Regions from separate parts of the Streptomyces sp. NBC_00273 genome, predicted to be linked through region 1. Evidence: riboswitches for the same ligand, from Rfam matches in the RefSeq annotation. Region 1 holds a riboswitch; the other holds the start of a gene.

Region 1 (7,731 bases):
CCACCGGGACCTGCTGGTGCGGGCGGGGCTGCGGACGCGCCCGCTGGGCGTGGACGGGGAGGGTGCCCGGACGGGGGAGCTGACCGCGGCGGCGGGCGCGGTGCTGCTGACCCCGGCGCACCAGTTCCCCACGGGCGTCGCCCTGACCCCGGCCCGGCGGGCGGCCGCGGTCGACTGGGCCCGGACCACGGGCGGGCTCATCCTGGAGGACGACTACGACGGGGAGTTCCGCTACGACCGTCAGTCGGTCGGCGCGCTGCAGGGCCTGGACCCGGACCGGGTGGTGTACCTCGGGACGGCCAGCAAGTCGTTGGCACCCGGGCTGCGGATGGGCTGGATGGTGGTTCCGCCGGGGCTGCTGGAGGAGGTGCTGGCCGCCAAGCGGCCCATGGACTGGGCGTGTGGCGCGCTGGATCAGCTGACGCTGGCGGAGTTCATCACCTCCGGGGCGTACGACCGGCACGTGCGCGGGATGCGGCTGCGGTACCGGCGGCGCCGGGACGAGCTGGTGGCGGCGGTGGGGGACCGGGTGGGCGTGTCGGGGATCGCGGCGGGGCTGCACGCGGTGCTGGACCTCCCGGAGGGGCTGGAGCGGTCGGTCCTGCAGTCGGCGGCCTGGCAGGACCTGGCGTTGCACGGGCTGGGACGGTTCCGGCATCCGGATGCGGATCCGGCGCCGCGGGATGCGGTGGTGGTGGGTTACGGGACCCCGCCGGACAGCGCGTGGTCCCCGACCCTGGCGGCCCTGTCGGCGGCCCTCCCGTGACCTGCGGCGCCGTTGCCGGGGGCGCTGCCCTCGGACCCCCGCGCCTCAAACGCCGGCGGGGCTGGAGGGTCGCCTCAAACGCCGGCGGGGCTGGAGGAGCGCCTCGAACGCCGGCGGGGCTGGAAGCTGAAAGAGGTCAGCCGGCGGGGCTGGAAGCTGAAAGAGGTCAGCCGGTGGGGGCGGATTCGGCCGGGGTCGGGGGCTCGCCGAAGCGGGCCAGGGCCAGGGAGCCGGCCACCGCCACGGCGAAGCCCGTCACCGCCAGCCAGGCCAGGCCCTCGCGGGTGCTGTCGCCGAGCCAGACCACGCCCACCACCGCCGGGCCGATCGTCTCGCCGATGACCATGCCCGCCGTCGCCACCGTCACCGAGCCGCGCGCCAGGGCCGAGGTGAGGAGCAGGAAGGCCGCGCCGCCGCCCAGCAGGAGGGCGTACAGGGCCGGGTTGCGCAGGTCCCACGGCGAGTCGATGAGCCGTACCGAGACCTCCACGACCCCGAAGCCCGTCCCCGCCGCGAGGCCGAGCACCAGCGCCCGCGGTCCGTCCGGGAGCCGGCCCGCGAACACGCCGACCAGCAGCACCAGCCCGGCCACCGCCAGCATTCCCAGTTCCAGCGCCGTCGACCCGGTCCCCGTGCCCTCCTCGCCGGCGGAGAGCCCGAGCATCAGCAGCCCCGCGCACACCACCGCCACCGCGCCCCACTCGGTCCGGGACAGCCGCACCTTCAGCAGCCGCGCCGCGACCACCGCCGTCACCGCCAGGCTGGCCGCCAGCGCCGCCCCCACCGCGTAGATGGGGATGTGCCGCAGGGCGATGATCTGGAGCACGAAACCGGCTCCGTCGAGGCCCAGACCCGCCAGGTACCGCCACTGCCGCACGGCCCGCAGGAACAGCGCCGTGTCCACTCCGGACCCGCTGCCGGGCTCCGCCGCCCGCGCCGCGACCGCCTGCAGCACCGAGGCCGTACCGAAGCAGACCGCCGCACCGAGCGCACAAATCATCCCAATCAGCACGAACTGACTCTAGGTCACGGATCTCACAGCGGCCGGATTCCTTCGGCCGGTGACCCCGCTCTACTCTGTCGGCAGCACGCGAGGCCCCAGGGGGAGCAGCAGACATGGACAGCAGCAGCACCAATCAGCGCCGGATGCGCTCCGGCGCCGTCGCCCTCGGCGGCATGGGCCTGCTCGCGGCCACCCTCGTGGCCTGCGGCAGCAGCGACGAACCGGACAAGCGCTGCGCCTCCCGCTCCACGCTGCAGCACCTGAACAATAAGGAGTGCAAGAGCGGCGGCACCGGCTCGTACTACTACGGCGGCTACGTGGCCGCAGGCAAGGTCGCCGGCGGCAGCTTCGAGAAGTCCGCCGTCACCCGCAACGGCATCGGCGGGAACACCTCCGGCTCCAGCGGCGGCTGATCGCACCATGGAGCGGCACACCATCGAGCCCCGTCCCGACTGGCAGAAGACCGTCGAGGAGCAGGGTCTGATCTATCCCCTGACCCGCTACCCCGACGACTCCCTGCGCCCCTACTGGGACGAGAGCGCGTACTACTCCTTTTCGCTCCCCGAGGTCGAGGCCCTGGAGAACGTCGTCGAGGAGCTGCACGCCATGTGCCTGGCCGCGGCCGCGCACATCGTCGAGCACGACCGCTTCGCCGACCTCGGCATCACCGACCCGAAGCTCGCCGCGCTGATCGCCGAGTCCTGGCGGCGCCGCGCCGAACAGCCCTCCCTGTACGGCCGTTTCGACCTGCGCTACGACGGCACCGGCAGCCCGGCCAAGATGCTGGAGTACAACGCCGACACCCCCACGTCCCTGGTGGAGGCGGCCAGCCCGCAGTGGTTCTGGATGGAGGAGCGCTTCCCCGGCGCCGACCAGTGGAACTCCCTCCACGAGCGCCTCGTCGACGCCTGGCGGCGCCAGGCCGAGCTGCTCCCGCCCGGCCCGCTGCACTTCGCGCACTCCGAGGCCGACGAGCTCGGCGAGGACCTGATGACGGTCGCCTACCTCCAGGAGACCGCCGAGCAGGCCGGCCTGGAGACCCAGGCCCTGTCCGTCGAGCAGATCGGCTGGGACAGCCTGTCCGGCCGGTTCGTGGACGAGAAGCTCCGCTTCATCCGCTCCTGCTTCAAGCTCTACCCGTGGGAGTGGCTGGCCACGGACGAGTTCGGCCCGCACGTCCTCGGCACGTACGACCACGGCGGCGGCACCGGCTCCACCTGCTGGATCGAGCCGCTGTGGAAGATGCTGCTGTCCAACAAGGCGCTGCTCGCGATCCTGTGGGAGCTCTTCCCGGAGCACCCCAACCTGCTGCCCGCCTACCTCGACGGCCCGCGCGAGCTCGCCGAGCCCGGGTCCGACGGTTACGTGGCCAAGCCCCTCCTCGGCCGTGAGGGCGCGGGGGTCACCCTGCACGGGCCGGGCGGGGGCGGCGAGCCGTTCGTACCGCAGGAGGGGGAGCAGTACTGCTTCCAGGGCCTGGCCCCGCTGCCCGACTTCGACGGCAACCGGGTGGTGCTCGGCGCATGGGTCGTCGAGGACGAGGCGGCGGGGCTCGGCATCCGCGAATCGGCGGGGCCGGTCACGGACGAGTACGCCCGCTTCCTGCCCCACGTCATCCTCTGACCGATACGGACGGGACTACGCGCCGAGCACCGACCGGAGCTGGTCCAGGCCCCAGTCCAGGTCCTCCTTGCTGATCACCAGCGGCGGGGCGATCCGGATCGTCGACCCGTGGGTGTCCTTCACCAGCACCCCGAGCTCCATCAGCTTCTCGGAGATCTCCCGGCCGGTGCCCCGCGACGGGTCGATGTCGACGCCCGCCCACAGCCCGCGGCCGCGTACGGCCGTCACCGCGCCCCCGCCGACCAGCAGGTTCAGCTGCCGGTGCAGGTGCTCGCCCAGCTCGGTGGCGCGGCCCTGGAACTCGCCGGTCCGGAGCATCGCGATCACCTCCAGCGCGACCGCGCACGCGAGCGGGTTCCCGCCGAAGGTGGACCCGTGCTGCCCGGGCCGGAACACCCCGAGCACGTCCCGGTCGGCGACCACGGCCGACACCGGCACCACGCCGCCGCCGAGCGCCTTGCCGAGGATGTAGACGTCCGGGACGACGCCCTCGTGCTCGCACGCGAAGGTCCGGCCGGTGCGCCCCAGCCCCGACTGGATCTCGTCCGCCATGAACAGGACGTTCCGCTCGCGGGTCAGCTCCCGTACGCCGCTCAGGTACCCGGCGGGCGGCACCAGCACCCCCGCCTCGCCCTGGATCGGCTCCAGCAGTACGGCCACCGTGTTCTCGGTGACGGCGTGGGCCAGCGCGGTGAGGTCCCCGTACGGAACGATCTCGAAGCCCGGCGTGTACGGGCCGAAGTGGTCGCGGGCGTCGTGGTCCGTGGAGAAGGAGACGACGGTCGTGGTGCGCCCGTGGAAGTTGTCGGCGGCGACCACGATCTTGGCGTGCCCGTCCGGGACGCCCTTGACCTCGTAGCCCCACTTGCGGGCGGTCTTCACCGCCGTCTCCACGGCCTCCGCCCCCGTGTTCATGGGGAGCACCATCTCCTTGCCGCACAGTGCGGCGAGCTCGGTACAGAACGCGGCGAAGCGGTCGTGGTGGAAGGCGCGCGAGGTGAGCGTGACCCGATCCAGCTGGGCGTGGGCCGCGTCGATCAGACGGCGGTTGCCGTGCCCGAAGTTGAGGGCCGAGTACCCGGCGAGCATGTCGAGGTACCTGCGGCCCTCGACATCCGTCATCCAGGCGCCTTCCGCGGACGCGACGACCAGGGGCAGCGGATGGTAGTTGTGCGCACTGTGGGCGTCCGCGGCGCGGATGGCATCAGCAGTTGTCGACACGGGGTCTCCGATCGTCCGTCCGGCGCGGTGAGCGCCGGTGCAGCGGTGACGAGGGTGGCGTCACCTTCTTATCGTCGCTCGCATCGCGGACGCAGAAACCTCTCTTCCGGCGCGCCCGCTAAGGTGTGCGGTACGCACGGCGACTGGCGTACGGAGAACCAACTCCGGGGGAGTCGTGCGCGCTCGACCGCATACAGGGCCGCTCGCCTGGGCCTCGCGGGGTACCGATCACATCGACCCCGGAGGAGCCCGCCATGTCCGCGAGCCGCCATCCCGCCCTGTTCGCCGCCGACCCCGAGCTGGCCTCGTTCGTCGCGGCGGAGGAAGTGCTGCAGGCGCAGACCCTGCGCCTGATCCCCAGCGAGAACTACGTGTCCGCGGCCGTCCTCGAAGCCTCCGGCACCGTGCTGCAGAACAAGTACAGCGAGGGCTACCCCGGCCGCCGCTACTACGAGGGCCAGCAGAACATCGACCGCGTCGAGGCGCTGGCGATCGAGCGGGCCAAGGGCCTGTTCGGCGTGGACCACGCCAACGTGCAGCCGTACTCCGGCTCGCCCGCCAACCTGGCCGTGTACCTGGCCTTCGCGAAGCCGGGCGACACGGTGATGGGCATGGCCCTGCCGATGGGCGGGCACCTCACCCACGGCTGGGGCGTCTCGGCGACCGGTTCCTGGTTCCGGGGCGTGCAGTACGGCGTCCGCGCCGATACGGGGCTCATCGACTACGACGCGGTGCGCGAGCTGGCCCTCTCCGAGCGGCCCAAGGTGATCTTCTGCGGCGGTACCGCCCTGCCGAGGACCATCGACTTCGCCGCCTTCGCCGAGATCGCCCGCGAGGCGGGCTCGATCCTGGTCGCCGACGTGGCCCACATCGCGGGCCTGATCGCGGGCGGCGCGCACCCGTCCCCGGCGGACCACGTCGACGTCATCTCCACCACCACGCACAAGACCCTGCGCGGTCCGCGGGGCGCGATGCTGATGTGCCGGGAGGAGCACGCGAAGGCCATCGACAAGGCGGTCTTCCCGGGCCTGCAGGGCGGCCCGCACAACCAGACCACGGCCGGTATCGCGGTGGCGCTGCACGAGGCCGCGCAGCCGTCCTTCGTCTCGTACGCCCACGCGGTCGTCGCCAATGCCAAGGCGCTGGCCGCGGCGCTGCTGGAGAAGGGCTTCGACCTGGTCTCGGGCGGTACGGACAACCACCTGATCCTGATCGACCTGACGGGCAAGGACGTGCCGGGCAAGATCGCGGCGAAGGCCCTGGACCGGGCGGGCATCGTCGTGAACTACAACACGGTGCCGTTCGACCCGCGCAAGCCGTTCGATCCCTCGGGGGTGCGGATCGGTACGCCGTCGCTGACGTCGCGGGGGCTGTCCACGGAGCACATGCCGGTGGTGGCGGACTGGATCTCGCGCGCGGTGGACGCCGCCGCGAAGGGGGACGAGCAGGCGCTCGCCGTGATCCGCGCCGAGGTCACGGACCTCATGGCCGCCTTCCCGGCCCCGGGCCTGCCGCTGTCCTGACCCGCGGCGCCGCTACTGGGGCTCCGCCCCAGACCCCGCGCCTCAATCGCCGGCGGGGCTGAAATTTCCAGCCCCGCCGGCGATTGAGGCGCGGGTGTGGGCGGGCACGGGCCCGCCCCCGCACCTGAGAGAATGAAGCCATGGCTTCTGATCGTCCTCGCGCGCTCTCCGGCATCCAGCCCACCTCCGGTTCGTTCCACCTCGGGAACTACCTCGGAGCCATCCGCCAGTACGTCGCCCTGCAGGAGACGCACGACGCCTTCTACATGGTGGTCGACCTGCACGCGATTACCATGCCGCAGGATCCGAAGGACCTGCGCGCGAACACCCGCCTCTCCGCCGCCCAGCTGCTGGCCGCCGGCCTGGACCCCGAGCGCTGCACGCTCTTCGTCCAGAGCCACGTGCCCGAGCACGCGCAGCTCGGCTGGGTCATGAACTGCATCACCGGTTTCGGCGAGGCCAGCCGGATGACCCAGTTCAAGGACAAGTCCGCCAAGGGCGGGGTCAACAGCGCCAGCGTCGGCCTGTTCACGTACCCGATCCTCCAGGTCGCCGACATCCTGCTCTACCAGGCGAACGCCGTCCCCGTCGGCGAGGACCAGCGCCAGCACATCGAGCTGACCCGCGACCTGGCCGAGCGCTTCAACAGCCGGTTCGGTCAGACGTTCACCCTGCCCGCCGCGCACATCGTCAAGGAGGTCGCGAAGATCTACGACCTCCAGGACCCGGCGATCAAGATGTCGAAGTCCGCGTCGTCCCCCAAGGGCCTGATCAACCTCCTCGACGAGCCCAAGGTCACCGAGAAGAAGATCAAGAGCGCGGTCACCGACACCGAGGCCGAGATCCGCTTCGACTCCGAGAAGAAGCCCGGCGTCAGCAACCTGCTCACGATCTACTCCACCCTCACGGGCGAGACCATCGCCGAGCTGGAAGCCAAGTACGAGGGCAAGGGCTACGGCGCGCTGAAGACCGACCTGGCCGGTGTGATGGTCGATTTCGTCACACCGTTCAAGAAGCGGACCCAGGAATACCTGGACGACCCGGAGACGCTGGACTCCCTCCTGGCCAAGGGCGCGGAGAAGGCCCGCGCGGTCGCCGCCGAGACGCTCGCACAGGCCTACGACCGCCTCGGTCTGCTGCCCGCCAAGCACTGACGAACGCAACTACGGACCGAGAGCCCTGGCACGAATGGGGGTGCTGCCGCCACACTGGGGCGGCAGCAGTCCACAGCGACAAGCGGAGGAGAGATACGTGGGGACCGTAACGCTCGGCGTTTCGATCGCGGTCCCGGAGCCGTACGGCAGCCAGCTCCAGGAGCTGCGCGCGGGCTTCGGGGACGCTGCCGCGCACGGCATCCCCACGCACGTCACCCTCGTCCCGCCCACCGAGGTGGAGGCGGACCGGCTCCCCGCGATCAGGGCCCACCTGGTCGAGGTCGCGGCCGCCTTCCGGGCCTTCCGGATGCGGCTGGCGGGCACGGGAACCTTCCGCCCCCTCTCGCCGGTCGTCTTCGTCAAGATCGCCGAAGGGGCGCCGGGCTGCACCCGCCTCCAGAGCGAGGTCCGCGACCCCCAGGGGCCGCTCGAACGGGAGCT
Region 2 (7,731 bases), 1.9 Mb from region 1:
TCGAAGCCCCGGCCGGAGCCCACGAGATGGGCTTCCCCATCGTCAACGTCCAGTCCGATCCCAGGGTGCCCGTACCGGGCCGGACGGCCACGATCGTGCCCATCGAGAACGGCCAGTGGCAGGCCACCCTCTCCGGGACCCGGGGCGGCCAGCCGACCGGCGACCCCGACGCCTTCATCCCGTTCGCCAAGGCCGTCCGCGACCCGATCGTCGGTGAGCTCCTGGAGGGGCGCAAGCCCCTGACGGACGTCGCCGTCACCCAGGGCACCGCCAACCGCCGGATCTACTTCGAGAAGGCCGAGCTGCCCGACGGGTTCTTCGCCGTCGGCGACTCCGTCGCCACCTTCAATCCGCTGTACGGACAGGGCATGTCCGTCGCGGCCCAGGGCATCCTGGCCGTACGCACCCTGCTGCGGGCGAAGGGACTGGGGCACCCCGGCATCGGCCGCGAGGCGCAGCGCGCCATCGCCCCGCAGGTCAGCACCGCCTGGGAGCTCGCCACGTCGCAGGACATCCTGTATCCCGGGGCCACCGGAATGAAGCCGCGCGCCGGCACCGGCCTGCTCAACGGGTACGTCAACCGGCTGATGACGGGAGCGACCACCGACGAGGCGCTCACCGCCGCCCTGCTCAAGGTCCTCACCATGAGCACCGCACCCACCCACTGGATCCACCCGTCGGTGGTCTGGCACGTCCTGCGCGCCTCGGACCGGGGCGCGCTGAAGGCGCCGCCGCTCACCGCCGCCGAGCGGGCCGTCGCCGGGCTCGACCGGGCACCCGGCACGGACACCGGCACCGGCCCGGACACCGGCACCAGCCCGTGGGCGGACCCGGATCCCGACCCGGTCGGCGCCTGAGGCGCACGGGCCCCGTGCGTCCGGACCGGCCCACCGGCTCCCGGGGAAAGCACGACGCCCCGGACCGGGGCCGGGGCGTGCGTGCGTGAGCGCGTGCGTACGTCGTACGCGGGAGCCGCGTGGTGGGATCAGAGCTCGGCGAGGTCCAGTCCGGCCTGCGCGGCGGCCGCCTGCACGGTCTGCTCCAGCAGTACGGCGATGGTCATCGGGCCGACACCACCCGGCACCGGCGTGATCAGCGAGGCCCGGGCGGCGGCCGACTCGAAGTGCACGTCGCCGACGTTGCCCTCGTTGTACCCGGCGTCCAGGACCACCGCGCCCGGCTTGATGTCCTCGCCCCGGATGAACTCGGCCTTGCCGACGGCGGCGACCAGCACGTCCGCCTGGCGCACGATCGAGGGCAGGTCCTGGGTGCGCGAGTGGCAGTAGGTGACGGTGGCGTTCTGCTCGAGCAGCAGCATCCCGGCCGGCTTGCCCAGGATCGCGCTGCGGCCGACGACGACGGCGTGCTTGCCGGTCAGGTCGACGTCGTAGGCGGCGAGCAGCCGCATGATGCCGCCGGGGGTGCAGGAGACGAAGCCCAGCAGTCCGAAGCCCATGGCGGCGAAGGAGTGCATGGTGACCCCGTCGACGTCCTTGCCCGGGGCGATGGCCTCGAAGGCGGCGCGCTCGTCGATGTGGTGCGGGACGGGGTGCTGGAGCAGGATGCCGCTGATCTCCGGGTCCTCGGACAGCGCGGTGAGGGTGGCCACCAGCTCCTCGGTGGTGGTCTCGGCCGGCAGCTCGACGTGGCGGGAGGTGATCCCGGCCTTGGCGCAGCGGTTCTGCTTCATGCGGACGTAGGTCACGGAGGCCGGGTCCTCGCCGACCAGCACGGTCGCGAGGCAGGGCGCGGTGCCGGTGCGCTCGGTGATCTTCGCCGCGTAGGCGGCGGTCTGCTCCGAGATGCGGCGGGCGAGGGCCGTGCCGTCCATCAGCTGGGCGGAGCCGGCAGCAGGGGCAGTGGCAGTGGCAGTGGCAGTGGCAGTCTGGGCAGTCGTCACGGGGTCTCCTGAACGTCGCTGCGGATCGCGGTTCGCCCAGGCGCGCGGCAGCCGACGTACCGGAGGTCCACAGGTACGCCGGGCCGCTCCCCGGTGGTGATCCACCCGAACGCCAGTCACGGCCCGCCGACCACTGTAGTCGACATATTCGGTGGTTGTCGGGCGTCCGACCTGGGACGATCAATGCATGACGCGTACTTTCGACCATCTTGTCGCCGAAGCCGAGTCCGTCTCCGTGGACGGCTGGGACTTCTCCTGGCTCGACGGCCGGGCCACCGAGCAACGTCCCTCCTGGGGGTACCAACGGCTGATGGCCGACCGCCTGGCCCGGGTGCGGTCCGCGCTGGACATCCAGACCGGCGGCGGCGAGGTCCTGGCCGGTTGCGCTCCGCTGCCGCCGCTGACGGCGGCCACCGAGTCCTGGCCGCCCAATATCGAGAAGGCGACGCGGCTGCTGCACCCGCTGGGCGCGGTGGTGGTGGCCGACGCCGACGAGCCGCCGCTGCCCTTCGGCGACGCGGCCTTCGAGCTGGTGACCAGCCGGCACCCGGTGACCATCTGGTGGAAGGAGATCGCGCGGGTGCTGACGCCGGGCGGCAGCTACCTCTCGCAGCAGGTCGGTCCGGCGAGCGTCTTCGAGCTCGTCGAGTACTTCCTCGGCCCGCAGCCGGAGGAGGTCCGGCGCGCCCGGCACCCCGACGACGCGGTTGCCGACGCCACCGCGGCCGGGCTCGAAGTCCTCGATCTGCGCTCCGAGCGACTGCGCACGGAGTTCCACGACATCGGAGCCGTGATCTACTTTCTACGGAAGGTGATCTGGATGGTGCCCGGCTTCACGGTCGGGCAGTACCGGGACCGGTTGCGCGAGCTCCACGAACGGATCGAACGCGAAGGTCCGTTCGTCGCTCACACCGCCCGCTTCCTCATCGAAGCCCGCAAAACGGGCTGATCTGAAGGGCGGACGGATCTACGCCGGATCGGTTGCGTGGCCACAGCGTGGCGCAGGTCACTCAATTCAGCGCGTAACGAATCGACTCGGGCATGCGATGAACCGACAGGTGTCCTCGCGCGGCCCGGAATACAGACCCCCCTCCGGTCTGTTTCCCGAGTTCGCGCGATGATGTCCCGTCCACCCTTATCTGTTCGCAACGAGAGGCTCCTTGTGTCGCTCAGCCCGTCCCGTACGTTCCCTCCGGAGATCGCCGAATCCGAGGCCCTTGTCGCGCTCGTCGAGCGCGGCCGCGAGCAGGGTCACATCAACGGTGACGACGTGCGCCAGGCCTTCGAGGCCGGCCGCATCCCGGTGGACCAGTGGAAGCGGGTCCTGCGCAGCCTGAACCAGGTCCTGGACGAGGAGGGTGTCGCCCTTCACGTCAGCGCGGCCCCCGCCACCAAGGCTGCCGCCAAGAAGCCCCGCAAGGCTGCCGCCGCCCCGGCCCGCACCGTGGCCAAGAAGGCCACCGCCGCGCCGCGCCCCATCGGCGCCCGCAAGACCGCGGTCACCACCGCGGCCACGGCTGCCACCACCGCCACGGCGATATCCGCTTCGTCGGCCGCTGCCATCGGAGACGAGGCGTCGGCCGAGGCCGCCGCCGAGCCGAAGAAGCGCACGGTCAAGAAGACCGCCGTGAAGAAGACCGCCGTGAAGAAGACCGCGGCGAAGAAGACCAGCGCCAAGGACGCCGACGAGGGCGAGACCCCCGTCGTCGAGGGCGAGGACTGGGCTGCCGAGGACCTGGTCGACGAGGCCGAGGACGAGGCGCCCAAGGCCGGCGGCACCCAGGGCTTCGTCCTGTCCGACGACGACGAGGACGACGCCCCGGCGCAGACGGTCATGGTGGCCGGCGCCACCGCCGACCCCGTCAAGGACTACCTCAAGCTCATCGGCAAGGTGCCGCTCCTCAACGCCGAGCAGGAGGTGGAGCTCGCCAAGCGCATCGAGGCGGGTCTCTTCTCCGAGTACAAGCTCGAAGAGGAAGAGGACCACAAGCCCGCCTTCAAGCGCGAGCTGGAGATCCTGGTCGAGGACGGCCGCCGTGCGAAGAACCACCTGCTGGAGGCCAACCTCCGCCTCGTGGTCTCCCTCGCCAAGCGCTACACGGGCCGCGGCATGCTCTTCCTGGACCTGATCCAGGAAGGCAACGTCGGCCTGATCCGCGCCGTGGAGAAGTTCGACTACACCAAGGGCTTCAAGTTCTCCACGTACGCGACCTGGTGGATCCGGCAGGCGATCACGCGTGCCATGGCCGACCAGTCGCGCACGATCCGCATCCCCGTGCACATGGTCGAGATCATCAACAAGCTCGCCCGCGTGCAGCGCCAGATGCTCCAGGACCTGGGCCGCGAGCCCACCCCGGAGGAGCTGGGCAAGGAACTCGACATGACCCCCGAGAAGGTCATCGAGGTCCAGAAGTACGGCCGCGAGCCGATCTCCCTGCACACCCCCCTGGGTGAGGAGGGCGACAGCGAGTTCGGTGACCTCATCGAGGACTCCGAGGCGGTCGTCCCGGCGGACGCGGTCTCCTTCACCTTCCTCCAGGAGCAGCTCCAGTCCATCCTGGGCACGCTCTCGGAGCGCGAGGCGGGCGTGGTCTCCATGCGTTACGGCCTCAACGACGGCCAGCCGAAGACCCTGGACGAGATCGGCCGCGTGTACGGGGTCACCCGTGAGCGCATCCGCCAGATCGAGTCCAAGACCATGTCGAAGCTGCGCCACCCGTCGCGTTCGCAGGTGCTGCGCGACTACCTCGACTGAGTCGATCTCCTCCAGAACGCCCCCGACCCGCGGATCCGCGGGTCGGGGGCGTTCTGCGTCCGGTCAGGGCAGGGCAGGTCAGGTCAGACGGAAGACGGGGCCCTTGGGGGTGAACGGCAGGGAGGCGCCCTGGGGGATCAGGTAGGCGTGTTCCCGCCGGATGCGCAGGATGTCGCACCAGCCGTCCGTGATCACGAGCACCGGGGCCCCGGGCGGGAAGTCCTCCGCCCGCTGCAGCAGGTCGATGCCCGGCTGCAGCTCGGTGCCGCCGCGCCCGCGGACCCGTACCCGGCCCGCGATCTCGGTCGGGGGCAGATAGCCCGCGTCGTACGGCGCCGCGTCGCAGAAGACGACCCGTGCCGCCGGTACGTCGCGGGCCTCGGCGTACGAGGCGATCGCGCCCAGTGCCTTGCCGAGCAGGGCGGCGTTCATCGACCCCGAGGTGTCGAGCACCACGCCGAAGGTGCAGCGGGCGACCTCCTCGGGCGGGAAGTAGCGGCCCGCGCGCGGGATGTCCGGGGTGGAAGCCTGGCGGCGCGCCGGACGCGCGAAGCTCCGTACCGGCTCGGGGCGCGGCACGTACTCGTCGAACCAGCGGGCGAGCCGGGCGTCCCACGGCACGGGCGGGTGGGCCAGGGCCCGGATCTCCTGGATCAGCCCGGCGGGCAGCAGGCCGCGCTCCCCGTACGCGTGCAGGTCGAAGCCCTGGACCAAGCCGCGCCGGTAGAACTCGTCCAGGTCGGTGTACGGCGCGCTGCCCGGGTGGGGCAGCGGCTCGCCCAGGATGTCCCCGCGGCCCTTGCCGCGCAGGGTGGCGAGGCGGCGCATCCGGCGCAGGTCTGCGGTGATCCGGTCGTAGACCTCCTCGACGGAGAGGTCCCTCAGCTCCGGGTCGTACAGCAGCCCGGCGGGCATCTCGCCGACGCCCATCTCGACGAGCCACCCGTTGACCACGTAGTCGGCGGCCACGTTGTGCAGGTACGGGTCCCGGGCGCCGCGGCGCTCGCCGTGGCGCAGGGCGGCGTGCAGCATCTCGTGGGCCAGGATGAACCGCCATTCCTCGTCCTCGAAGCTGCGCAGCGGGTTGACGTAGATCTCCCCGGCGGTGGCACTGACCGCGGCGATGTCGATGCCCTGGGCGCGGGCCAGCTCGGCGTCGGCGACGATCTTCAGGCCGCTGGCCAGGCCGCCGAGGAGCGGGTACGAGGAGACGAACCAGTTCAGGGCGCGGTCCCACGGGCGCTGCGCCACGCGCTGCCCCGTGACCCGGTCGCGGCGCCCGCCCGCGACCTCCATGGCGGCGGAGACGCTGCGGGTCAGGGCGTGCGCGAACGCGGTCTCCCAGTCGGGGACCTGGGCGGAGTTCCATGCGGGCCAGGCGACCAGGAGCTGGTCGGGGTGGTCGCCGGCGGTGCCGCAGTGTGCGAGGGCGGCGGGGATGCCGTCCCGGCGCCAGCGGGCCGCGAGCAGTTCCTCGTCACCGCCGGGGTACTCGGCAGGGAGGTCGTCCGGGGGCCGGAGCGACGGCTGGGTCAGCAGGAAGCGGTTGACGACGGCGCAGCGGGCGGCGAGGTCGAAGCGGTCGGGCTGCACGCGCTGGTCGACGGCCGCGGCCGGGACGTGGCCGAAGCCGAGGTGGAGCAGGGCGTGGGCGAGGGCCCAGGCCCAGGCCGCGGGGTCGGCGCGCAGCCCGGAGCGGACGTGGAGGACGCCGTTGGAGTCCACGGCGACCAGGCCCGCGGCGGGGGTCCGGGGACACTTGGACTGCTCGCACACGCTTCCGCCGACGGCGGCGAGGGCCGGGTTCCGTTTGACCAGGGCGAGCCCCTCGGCGAAGGCCTGCGCGGCGGGGTCGGGCGGGGCGGCCTTCTTCGGCCGGGGGCGCGACACGCTCACCGGCGGGCCTCGACCAGGCGCGGCATGTCCCGGGCGGCCTCCACGAGGAACCAGGAGGGCAGCACCGGCAGGCCGTCGACGTCCTCGGCGATGACGGTCTGCGCCACCTCCACGGAGATCTCGGCGAGCTGGACCAGCAGCGCCTTGGCCCGGTAGGCGGTCTGGCGCAGGGCGGGCGAGACGTGCTCGCGCTGCGCGGGCAGCTCCTTGACCAGGCGGCCGCGGAAGGCCTCGGCGAGGTAGTAGAGCAGGTCGCGGTCGGCGGGGCGGGTGGGCCAGGAGGCGTCGCCCTTCATGATCGCCTCGATGCCGAAGCTGTGCCGCACGATCTTGGCGTAGCCGCAGAAGGAGACGGCGTGCGCGGGGGTGAGGGTGCCGTGCGCGATCACCTTGAGGGTCTGCTCGTCCAGTTCCGCGCCGAAGGAGTGCAGGGCGTCGGAGAGCATGTGCCAGGAGCGCGGGGTGGAGAAGGGCTCCTCCGTCTTGGGCGGCTGCGACCAGAGGTGGTCGGGACGGTCGGTGAGGTAGTCGGTGACCCAGGGGTGGATGCCGTGCTCGCCGGCCCAGACCAGCCAGTCCCCCGCGGACGCCTGGAGGTGGACGTGGGTGAGGCGGTTGACCAGCGCGGAGGCGATCGGCCGGGCCAGCGCGTTGTCGGTGGCCCGGTTGCCCGCGCCGATGACGATGGAGCCGGCCGGCAGCTCGTAGGAGCCGATCCGGCGGTCGAGGATCAGCGAGTAGAAGGCCTCCTGGACGTCCGGGCTCGCGGCGTTGAGCTCGTCGAGGAAGAGGCAGTACGGCTCGTCGCGGGCGATGGCCTCGGGCGGGCAGAAGACGGACCGGCCGTCGCGGATCTGCGGGACGCCGATCAGGTCCTCGGGGGCGAGCTGGGTGCCGAGCAGGCTGACGCACTCCAGCCCGAGCGCGTCGGCGAACTTCCTTACCAGCGAGGACTTTCCGATGCCGGGAGCCCCCCAGAGGAACACCGGCCGGACGGTGGCGAGGCCGAGCAGCAGTTCGGGGATCTGGGCGGGGGTGACGGTGACGGCGGCCTGCACGGGCGTGGATGTCCTCGGGGGTGTGGCGGTGTGTGGTGCGGCCAGTGTGGCCGCACCACACGCCCCGGGGCATCCGCTTTTCCCCCCGGCCGCGCGCCTTCAGCGGGTTTCGAGGAGGTGCT

Evidence for each region. Region 1 has a riboswitch for ZMP and ZTP ahead of glyA (serine hydroxymethyltransferase). Riboswitches for the same ligand answer to the same signal wherever they lie in the genome.
Region 2: it holds a riboswitch for ZMP and ZTP, as region 1 does, so the genes downstream of both, OG386_RS10445 (bifunctional 5,10-methylenetetrahydrofolate dehydrogenase/5,10-methenyltetrahydrofolate cyclohydrolase) here and glyA (serine hydroxymethyltransferase) in region 1, are expected to answer to the same signal.

Annotation. Positions count from the first base shown of each region.
Region 1 is NZ_CP108067.1:4,337,516-4,345,246, reverse strand. Features, by position in the region: gene pdxR (MocR-like pyridoxine biosynthesis transcription factor PdxR) at 1-766, shown strand, start outside; gene OG386_RS18575 (hypothetical protein) at 933-1,766, opposite strand; gene OG386_RS18570 (hypothetical protein) at 1,883-2,182, shown strand; gene OG386_RS18565 (glutathionylspermidine synthase family protein) at 2,190-3,392, shown strand; gene rocD (ornithine--oxo-acid transaminase) at 3,408-4,613, opposite strand; ZMP/ZTP riboswitch at 4,743-4,833, shown strand; gene glyA (serine hydroxymethyltransferase) at 4,868-6,136, shown strand; gene trpS (tryptophan--tRNA ligase) at 6,277-7,290, shown strand; gene OG386_RS18545 (2'-5' RNA ligase family protein) at 7,388-7,731, shown strand, end outside.
Region 2 is NZ_CP108067.1:2,453,521-2,461,251, forward strand. Features, by position in the region: gene OG386_RS10440 (NAD(P)/FAD-dependent oxidoreductase) at 1-857, shown strand, start outside; gene OG386_RS10445 (bifunctional 5,10-methylenetetrahydrofolate dehydrogenase/5,10-methenyltetrahydrofolate cyclohydrolase) at 986-1,831, opposite strand; ZMP/ZTP riboswitch at 1,928-2,030, opposite strand; gene OG386_RS10450 (class I SAM-dependent methyltransferase) at 2,088-2,849, shown strand; gene OG386_RS10455 (RNA polymerase sigma factor) at 3,063-4,655, shown strand; gene OG386_RS10460 (vWA domain-containing protein) at 4,734-6,545, opposite strand; gene OG386_RS10465 (ATP-binding protein) at 6,548-7,609, opposite strand; gene OG386_RS10470 (SRPBCC family protein) at 7,709-7,731, opposite strand, start outside.